3 linked regions of the Aureimonas sp. SA4125 genome follow. The protein of the gene in region 1 interacts with the protein of each later gene in a pairwise test. Links are inferred from orthologs where the notes say so. Each region holds a gene or a part of one and is shown in the gene's direction. Other genes may lie near its edges. The genes, in order: Sa4125_RS23035, Sa4125_RS21340 and Sa4125_RS11195.

Region 1 (3,532 bases):
GGGGCAGGCCTCCTCGGCGTCGCGGTCCCCGGCCTCGTCGCGCGGATCCTGCGCGGCACCGGCCACGTCAATGCGGGCCTCGGCGCGGTGATGACGGTGCAGGGAATCGGCGCATCGCTGAGCCCCTCGCTGGCCGGCTATGTCGCGGCGACCTGGGGCTTTTCCGCCGCCTACCTCGTCCTCGGTGCCATCGCGGCGATGGGCCTTGTCCTCTGGCTCGTTTCGGCCGCACGCGTCTCCAAGGCCTGCGCCCCGGATGGCGGGACGGCGTAGGATCCCGCCGTGGCGGTGCCACCCTGCCGCGGGCACGCGGATTTCTCTCCTGACAGAAATGCTCTATAGCCGCGGACTCACGCCACAGACCGCGCGCCGCCGCCCCTTGAGGCCACCGGTGCCGGGAGGACAGACATGCCGCTCGACGCCCGCCGGATCGCCTTCAAGGCAAGGACCCCCTTCGAGGGCCCCGCCGCCTTGCGGCTCGGGGAGATCATCGACACCGCGGCGCTGGAGCGCGATCTTTCGGCGCTTGCCGGCAAGGCCCCCGGCGACGGCGCGCCGGCGAAGGTCCGCGATGCGGTGCTGGCACTGCTGAAGGAGCGGATCGGGGCCGGGCGCAAGTCGGCCGAGACGATGCTGTTCGAGGATGGCAGCGGGCTTCTCTGCGCCGCCCGTCTCTCCGCGCTGCAGGACGAGGTGATCCGCGCGGTCTACCGCTTCGCCCTCGACCACGTCTTCGCCGCCGCCAATCTCTCGACCGGCGAGCGCATGTCGGTCATCGCGGTCGGCGGTTACGGTCGCGGCACGCTGGCGCCGGGCTCCGACATCGATCTGCTGTTCCTCCTTCCCTACAAGCAGACGGTGCTGGGCGAGCAACTGGTGGAATATCTCCTCTATCTGCTCTGGGATCTCGGCTTCAAGGTCGGCCACGCCACCCGCTCGGTCGAGGAGTGCGTGCGCCTTGCGGGCGAGGATTTCACCATCCGCACGGCGCTGCTCGAGCGCCGGCTGATCGTCGGCGAGCCCCGGCTCTTCGAGGAGCTGTCGGCCCGCTTCGACAAGGAAGTGGTGGAGGGCACCGGCCAGGAATTCATCGCCGCCAAGCTTGCCGAGCGCGACCTCCGCCACACCAAGAGCGGCGACACACGCTATCTCGTCGAGCCCAACGTCAAGGAAGGCAAGGGCGGCCTGCGTGATCTCAACACCCTGTTCTGGATCGCCAAGTACCACTACCGGGTCGAGACTTCCGAGCAGCTCGTCGCCGCCAGCGTGTTCTCGCGGCGCGAGGCGCGGCTCTTCCACAAGGCCGAGGACTTTCTCTGGGCCGTTCGTTGCCAGATGCATTTCCTCACCGGCAAGGCCGAGGAGCGGCTGTCCTTCGACCTGCAGCCGGAGATCGCCGCCCGTCTCGGCTACAACGCCCATCCCGGCATGAAGGACGTCGAGCGCTTCATGAAGCACTACTTCCTGATCGCCAAGGACGTCGGCGATCTCACCGGCATCTTCTGCGCGGCGCTGGAGGAAGAGCAGGCCAAGGACATGCCCGGGCTGAAGGGTTTTGTCCGCGGCCTTCGACACCGTGCCAAGAAGATTGCCGGGACGCTCGATTTCCACGTCGACAACAACCGCATCAACATCACCGGCAAGGACGTCTTCCAGAAGGACCCGGTCAATCTCCTGAGGATCTTCAAGCTCGCGGCGTCGCTGAACCTCGAATACCATCCCGATGCGCTGAAGATGATCCGCCGCTCGCTGCGCCTCGTCGATGCCGAGCTGCGCGCCAATCCCGAGGCGAACAGCCTGTTCATCGACGTCCTGACCGATCGGGCCGATCCGGAACTGCATCTCAGGCGCATGAACGAGGCGGGCGTGCTCGGGCGCTTCATCCCCGAATTTGGCCGCATCGTCGCGATGATGCAGTTCAACATGTACCATCATTACACCGTCGACGAGCATCTCCTGCGCTCGATCGCCATCCTGTCGCGGATCGAGCGCGGCGAACTCGTGGAAGACCATCCGGCCTCGAGCGACCTCGTGAAGGCGCTGAACGACCGCGTGCCGCTCTATGTCGCGCTGCTCCTCCACGATATCGCCAAGGGCCGCCCCGAGGACCATTCCGTCGCCGGCGCCCGCATCGCGCGCACGCTCTGTCCGCGGCTCGGGCTCGACGAGCGCCAGACCGATCTCGTCGCCTGGCTGGTCGAGGATCACCTGGTGATGTCGCTGACGGCGCAACAGCGTGATCTCAACGACCGCAAGACCATCCTCGACTTTGCCGACAAGGTTCAGACGCTGGAGCGGCTGCGGCTTCTCACCATCCTCACCGTCTGCGACATCCGGGCCGTCGGCCCCGGCGTCTGGAACGGCTGGAAGGGCCAGCTCATTCGCAACCTCTATTACGAGACCGAGCCGGTGATCACGGGCGGCTTCTCGCAGTCCTCGCGCAAGCAGCGCTTCACTGAGGCCCGCGCACACCTCGCCGAGCGCCTGTCGGATTGGCCGGAGGCCGATCGCGACGCCTACATCGACCTCCACTACCAGAACTATTTCCTCACCGTGCCGCTCGAGGAGCAGCGCCGCCACGCCGACTTCATTCGCAAGGCTTCGGCCGGCGGCGAGTCCCTGGCGACCATGGTCCTCACCGACGCTTTCCAGGCGATCACGGAGATCACCATCCTGGCGCCCGACCATCCCCGGCTCCTGTCGATGATCGCCGGGGGCTGCGCCGCGACGGGGGCGAACATCGCCGATGCGCAGATCTTCACCATGGCCGACGGCCGGGCGCTCGACATCGTCACCATCAACCGGGAATTTGCCAGCGACGACGACGAACGGCGGCGCGCCGAGCGCATCGGCCGCCACATCCGCGATCTCCTGCAGGGGCGCCAGCACATGCCGGACATGATGGCGCAGCGAAAGCTCGGGCGCAGCGCGAAAATGTTCTCGTTCCGGCCGCGCGTCTTCGTCGACAACGCGCTGTCGAACCAGTTCACCGTGGTCGAGGTCGAGGGCCTCGATCGGCCGGGGCTTCTCTCCGATCTCACCGGCGCCCTGTCGGATCTCAGCCTCGACATCCGCTCGGCCCACATCGCCACCTATGGCGAGCGCGCCGTCGACGTCTTCTACGTCACCGATCTCACCGGCATGAAGATCGTCAGCCCGAGCCGAACCGAGCGCATCGAGAGCCGGCTGATCTCGGTCTTCGACAGCCCCGAGGGCGAGATCTCGTCGCGTGGGACGATGCCCTCGCCACAGGCTTTCGGCATTCCCGCCAAATGAGCCTCATCGGGAAGTTTGCCACCGTCGGCGGCGCGACGCTGTTCTCGCGCATCTTCGGTTTCGGCCGCGAAATGATGATGGCCTCGGCGCTCGGCATCGGCCCGGTGGCCGACGCCTTCAATCTCGCCTTTCGCTTTCCCAACCTGTTCCGCCGGCTGTTCGCCGAGGGCGCCTTCAACGCGGCCTTCATTCCGCTGTTCTCCCGCTCGCTGGAGGAGGATGGCGAGGAGGGCGCGCGGGCCTTTGCGACGGAGGT
Region 2 (2,997 bases), 360 kb from region 1 along the record:
AGGCGCGCCGGACACATTGACGCCCCCTCGGCAAGCTGGTGCATAGCCGAAGGACCGCGATCGGCGGCAAAGAGAAGGGAACGACCATGGACGAGGGCGTCGCGAAGCTTTTGAAGATCCTCGATCTCGAGCGGATCGAAGAGAATCTCTTTCGTGGCGTTTCGCCCGATCAGAGCTGGCAGCGTGTGTTCGGCGGGCAGGTGATCGCCCAGGCGCTGGTCGCCGCCCAGCGCACCGTCGATCCCGAACGCATGGTGCATTCGCTGCACGGCTATTTCCTCAGGCCGGGCGATCCGAAGGTGCCGATCGTCTACGATGTCGACCGCATCCGCGACGGCGGCTCCTTCACCACGCGGCGCGTCGTCGCAATCCAGCACGGCGCGGCGATCTTCTCGCTCTCGGCGTCGTTCCAGCGACACGAGGAGGGGCTGGCGCACCAGGCGCCGATGCCGGACGTGCCGCATCCGGACACTCTGCCGCACGGGGCGGCACTCTCCGCCCTGCTGCTCGACAAGGCGCCGGAGCCGGTGCAGCGCTACTGGCGCCGCCCCCGGCCGATCGAGTTCCGGCCGGTGTCCTTCGATCACTATCTGACCAACGACAAGCTCGACCCGGTGCAGCAGATCTGGGTCCGTGCCTTGTCCGACATCGGCGACGATCCGGCCCTGAATGCCGCCGTCCTGGCCTATCTCTCCGACATGACGCTGCTCGATACCGCCCTCTTCGCCCATGGCCGCTCGGTCTTCGACGCCGGCATCCAGGCCGCGAGCCTCGATCATTCCATGTGGTTCCATCGACCTGCCAAGGTCTCGGACTGGCTGCTCTACGCCCAGGACAGCCCGAGTTCCTCCGGCGGCCGCGGGTTGACGCGCGGTTCGCTGTTTTCGCTGAGCGGAAACCTTGTCGCCTCCGTGGCTCAGGAAGGGCTGATCCGTCCAAGGAAGATTATGCCGGAAAATTAGTCACATGCCTCGTGATGCGGCATTTGATCGGAGATTGTGCGCCCCGAGCTGACGCATGATCGGGCGATTGTGCGTCGCGGCATCGAAAATGCGGCGAAATCGCGACAAGCGGCTCACTTGGCACGCGGCTTGGATAGTGAGGAGCAGTCACCTTCTCGGGCATGCAGTCCGGAGGGCAGATGGCTCGGCACAGCGGCGCCCGATCGCCCGGCCGCCGCTCAAGATTCGAGGTGCACATGAAAATCGTGATGGCCATCATCAAGCCGTTCAAGCTCGACGAGGTGCGTGAAGCCCTGACCGCCGTCGGGATCCAGGGGCTCACCGTGACGGAAGTGAAGGGCTACGGCCGCCAGAAGGGTCATACCGAGATCTATCGCGGCACCGAATATGCCGTGAGCTTCCTGCCCAAGCTGAAGGTCGAGGTCGCCGTGGCGACCGACATGGTCGACCGCGCCGTCGAGGCGATCACGGTCGCCGCCAAGACCGGCCAGATCGGCGACGGAAAGATCTTCGTCTTCGGCATCGATTCCGCCGTGCGCATCCGCACCGGCGAAGTCGACGCGAACGCGCTCTGAGAAAGGACCGAATTCACATGCGATTTGCCAAAACCCTCCTCTCGACCGCGGTTCTCGCCGGCCTCGCCGCAACCGCGGCCTTCGCCCAGGACGCCGCCGCCCCGGCGGTCGATGCGGCTGCCGCTGTGGCGCCGGCAGCTCCTGCCGTTCCCAATCCCGGGAACACGACCTGGATGCTGATCTCCTCGATCCTCGTCCTGTTCATGACGGTGCCGGGCCTTGCCTTGTTCTACGGCGGTCTCGTGCGCGCCAAGAACATGCTGTCGGTGCTGATGCAGGTCACCATGATCACCGCCGTGATGATGATCGTCTGGGTCGTCTACGGATATTCCATGGCCTTCGGCGGATCCACCAGCCCGTATTGGGGCGGCCTCGGCAAGCTGTTCCTCGCCGGTGTCACGACGGATTCGGTCTCGGCGACGTTCTCCTCCGAGGTCATTCCGGAATATGTCTTCATCTGCTTCCAGATGACGTTCGCCGCCATCACGCCGGCGCTCATCATCGGTGCGTTTGCCGAACGGGTGAAGTTCTCCGCGGTGATCCTGTTCTCGATCCTCTGGGCGACCTTCATCTACTTCCCGGTCGCGCACATGGTGTGGGATGCCGCAGGGCTCATCTTCACCGGCGCCCATGCCGGCGGTATCGCCGCGCTCGACTTTGCCGGTGGCACGGTCGTGCATATCAATGCCGGCATCGCCGGACTTGTCGGCTGCATCATGATCGGCAAGCGCACCGGCCTCGGCCGCGACATGATGGCGCCGCACTCGATGACGCTGACCATGGTCGGCGCCTCCATTCTCTGGGTTGGCTGGTTCGGCTTCAATGCCGGTTCCAACCTCGAGGCCAATGGCGGCACCGCGCTTGCCATGATCAACACGTTCACGGCAACCGCCGGCGCGATCGTCGCCTGGGCCATCGCGGAAAGCTTTGGTCGGGGCAAGGCCTCGATGCTGGGCGCTGCGTCCGGCATGGTCGCCGGACTGGTCGCGGTGACGCCCGCCGCCGGCCTGATCGGGCCGGTCGCGGCGATCTTCCTCGGTGCGATCGCCTCTGTCGTCTGCTACTTCTTCGTCGCCGTCATCAAGCCGAAGTTCGGCTATGACGATGCGCTCGACGTCTTCGGCATCCACGGCATCGGCGGCATCATCGGCGCCATCGGCACCGGCTTCCTGGCGAGCTCCTCGCTCGGCGGCGTCGGCTATGTCGACGGCGTCACCATGGGCGGCCAGGTCTACTCGCAGATCATTGCCGTGCTCATCACCCTCGTGTGGAGCGGCATCGGTTCGCTCATTCTCTACAAGATCGTCGATCTCGTGATCGGTCTGCGCCCGACTGTCGAAGCCGAGCGCGAGGGTCTCGACATCACCTATCACGGCGAGGCGGCCTATCACGCCTCCTGAACCGGCAAGGGGGCGATGGCGCCCCCTTCACCTCGGCAAAAAGGGCGGGCCGCAAGGCTC
Region 3 (3,099 bases), 2.5 Mb from region 1 along the record:
ATTCCCCCTGGTGGGGCGTCAGCACCACCGGAGAGGCAGATTCTCCGATGACAGAAAACAGCGCCACCGGGTTGTCGGCGAAGGCCGTGATTCCATCGGCATCCAAGACCAGCGCGCGCCCGGCGGTGATGATGGCGCGGGCGTAGTCCCGGGCCGTCTCGCAGATTCCGAAGCCGGGCCCGAGCACGAAGATGGAAAGCCGGGTGTCTTCGAGGGCGCCCTGCAATGCCGCCACGTCCGCGCAGCGTCGCAGCATGATCGCCGTCAGATGCGCGGCATTGACCATCAGCGCCGAGGGCGGAGCGAAGACCGTGACGAGCCCTGCCCCCGCGCGCAGTGCCGCCATCGCCGCCAGGCGCGCGGCTCCCGAGGTCGTCGCGCCGCCGGAAAACACCACGGCATGTCCGCGGTCGTATTTGTGGCCGCAGGCAGAGGGATTTGGGCGCGCCTCGGCCCAGAGTGCCGGGTCGTTCGCGGATGTCTTCGGCCGGATGGTGGCGAGCACGTCGGCGGCGATGCCGATATCGGCCACCGCCAAGCGCCCGCAGCGGCTGCGGCCGGGCTGCAGCAAGTGGCCGGGCTTGCGGCGGAAGAAGGTGACCGTCAGCGCGGCGACGAACGCTTCGCCGAGGACGGCACCGGAGAGGCCGGAGATGCCGCTCGGCAGGTCGACCGCCACCACCGGCACACCGGAGGCGTTCGTCGCCCGGATGATGGCGGCGATCGGCTCGGATATGGGGCGGTCGAGCCCGGCGCCGAAGATCGCGTCGACCACAATGTCGGCGCCGTCCGCGCTGAAGGCCTCCAGCGGTTCGACGGGGCCGCCGAAGCTCTGGGCCGCCCAGGCTGCGTCACCCTTGAGGGTCGTGCTCGCCACGGAGGAGAAGACCGCCACCGCCAGTCCCGCCTCTCGCAGCAGGCGCGCGGCGACATAGCCGTCGCCGCCGTTATTGCCGAGCCCGGCAAGGATCGCCACGCGCCGGGCATCGGGAAAAGCGTCGCGCAGCGCGTCGGCCACCGCCTGACCGGCGCGTTCCATCAGGACGATGCCCGGTGTTCCCGCCTGGAAGGTCAGTCGGTCCGCCTCCCCCATCTCGGCCGGATCCAGCAACAGCGACCCGGAAGAATCTCGGTACTGGTCGCTCATTTCGTGATCCCCGGCGCTTGAACTTCCGTCGTGGACCCACGCTCCGAGGATCCCGCCGCCATCTTTCCTGCCAAAATGGCGGTTTTTCCTGTCAACTCACTCGCCACACCCGCTTGCCGCTGCTCATTGGTTGCTCGAACCCCTGTAAAAGCATATCGCTTGTTTCGTGCCACACGGATATCGAACGCCCGTCGCGGATCGCTGTATTGTCTTGGCATGGCACCTGCATCCGAGGGCTCGCTGGGCTTTGCCCGCGGCGGGACAACGTCGAGAAGGACATTCGATGAAGAAGGTTGAGGCGATCATCAAGCCTTTCAAGCTCGACGAGGTGAAGGAGGCGCTGCAAGAAGTCGGCCTGCAGGGCATCACCGTCACCGAGGCCAAGGGTTTCGGCCGACAGAAGGGCCATACCGAGCTCTATCGCGGCGCCGAATACGTCGTCGATTTCCTGCCCAAGGTGAAGGTCGAAATCGTCCTCACCGACGAGGCAGTGCCGGCAGCCGTCGAAGCGATCCGCAAGGCCGCCCAGACTGGCCGGATCGGTGACGGCAAGATCTTCGTGTCGAACATCGAGGAAGCCATCCGCATTCGCACCGGTGAAGCCGGCAACGACGCGATCTGACGGCACCCAAGTTTCAAGATTACCCGATCAACAGACAGGAAGGACCGCTTCATGACGACGGCTAATGACATTCTGAAGCAGATCAAGGACAACGACGTCAAGTTCGTCGACCTGCGCTTTACCGACCCCAAGGGCAAGATGCAGCACGTGACGATGGACCAGACCATCGTCGACGAGGACATGTTCTCGGAAGGCTCGATGTTCGACGGCTCCTCGATCGCCGGCTGGAAGGCGATCAACGAGTCCGACATGGTGCTGATGCCCGATCCCGAGACGGCGCACATGGACCCCTTCTTCGCGCAGTCGACGATGGTCCTCCTCTGCGACATCCTCGACCCGATTTCGGGTGAGTCCTACAACCGCGACCCGCGCGGCACCGCCAAGAAGGCCGAGGCCTATCTGAAGCAGTCGGGCGTCGGTGACGCGGCCTATTTCGGCCCCGAGGCCGAGTTCTTCATCTTCGACGACGTGCGCTACAAGGCCGATCCCTACAACACCGGCTTCAAGCTCGACTCGACGGAACTGCCGTCGAACGACGACGCCGAATACGAGACCGGCAATCTCGGCCACCGTCCGCGCGTCAAGGGCGGCTATTTCCCCGTGCCGCCGATCGATTCCTGCCAGGACATCCGTTCGGAAATGCTGACCGTCATGGCCGAGATGGGCGTGCGCGTCGAGAAGCACCACCACGAGGTGGCGGCAGCTCAGCACGAGCTCGGCATCAAGTTCGACACGCTCGTGAAGAACGCCGACAACATGCAGATCTTCAAATACGTCACGCATCAGGTCGCCAATGCCTATGGCAAGACCGCGACCTTCATGCCGAAGCCGATCTTCGGCGACAACGGCTCGGGCATGCACGTCCACCAGTCGATCTGGAAGGGCGGCAAGCCCGCCTTCGCCGGCAATGAATATGCCGGCCTGTCGGAATCGGCGCTGTTCTACATCGGCGGCATCATCAAGCACGCCAAGTCGCTGAACGCCTTCACCAATCCGTCGACGAACTCGTTCAAGCGGCTGGTTCCGGGTTACGAGGCGCCGGTGCTGCTGGCCTATTCCGCACGCAACCGCTCGGCTTCCTGCCGCATCCCCTTCGGCCAGTCGCCGAAGGCCAAGCGCGTCGAGGTCCGCTTCCCCGACCCGATGGCGAACCCCTACCTCGCCTTCGCCGCCATGCTGATGGCCGGCCTCGACGGCATCAAGAACAAGATCCATCCAGGCGAAGCCATGGACAAGGATCTCTACGACCTGCCGCCGGAAGAGCTGAAGCAGATCCCGACCGTCTGCCGTTCCTTGCGCGAAGCCATGGAAAGCCTCGATGCCGACCGCG

Evidence for each region.
Region 2: the proteins of Sa4125_RS23035 (region 1) and Sa4125_RS21340 interact in binary tests that used the Escherichia coli proteins (3 or more experiments, as listed by UniProt). The link is inferred for Aureimonas sp. SA4125 from one-to-one orthologs.
Region 3: the proteins of Sa4125_RS23035 (region 1) and Sa4125_RS11195 interact in binary tests that used the Escherichia coli proteins (3 or more experiments, as listed by UniProt). The link is inferred for Aureimonas sp. SA4125 from one-to-one orthologs.

What each region holds. Positions count from the first base shown.
Region 1 is NZ_AP025032.1:4,871,738-4,875,269, forward strand. What follows is about bases 97-3,476. They hold Sa4125_RS23035 ([protein-PII] uridylyltransferase), read left to right. Parts: upstream 97-408; coding sequence 409-3,276; downstream 3,277-3,476. Other genes in these bases: Sa4125_RS23030 (MFS transporter), read left to right, coding at 97-273; murJ (murein biosynthesis integral membrane protein MurJ), read left to right, coding at 3,273-3,476. Outside these bases: more of Sa4125_RS23030, read left to right, coding at 1-96; more of murJ, read left to right, coding at 3,477-3,532.
Region 2 is NZ_AP025032.1:4,512,783-4,515,779, reverse strand. The notes cover bases 23-2,867. They hold Sa4125_RS21340 (P-II family nitrogen regulator), read left to right. Parts: upstream 23-1,198; coding sequence 1,199-1,537; downstream 1,538-2,867. Other genes in these bases: Sa4125_RS21335 (ammonium transporter), read left to right, coding at 1,555-2,867; tesB (acyl-CoA thioesterase II), read left to right, coding at 87-962. Outside these bases: more of Sa4125_RS21335, read left to right, coding at 2,868-2,937. UniProt on the Escherichia coli protein: Involved in the regulation of nitrogen metabolism. Regulates the activity of its targets by protein-protein interaction in response to the nitrogen status of the cell.
Region 3 is NZ_AP025032.1:2,417,249-2,420,347, forward strand. The notes cover bases 153-3,099. They hold Sa4125_RS11195 (P-II family nitrogen regulator), read left to right. Parts: upstream 153-1,430; coding sequence 1,431-1,769; downstream 1,770-3,099. Other genes in these bases: Sa4125_RS11190 (NAD(P)H-hydrate dehydratase), read right to left, coding at 153-1,147; glnA (type I glutamate--ammonia ligase), read left to right, coding at 1,821-3,099. In the rest of the region: more of Sa4125_RS11190, read right to left, coding at 1-152. UniProt on the Escherichia coli protein: P-II indirectly controls the transcription of the glutamine synthetase gene (glnA). P-II prevents NR-II-catalyzed conversion of NR-I to NR-I-phosphate, the transcriptional activator of GlnA. When P-II is uridylylated to P-II-UMP, these events are reversed.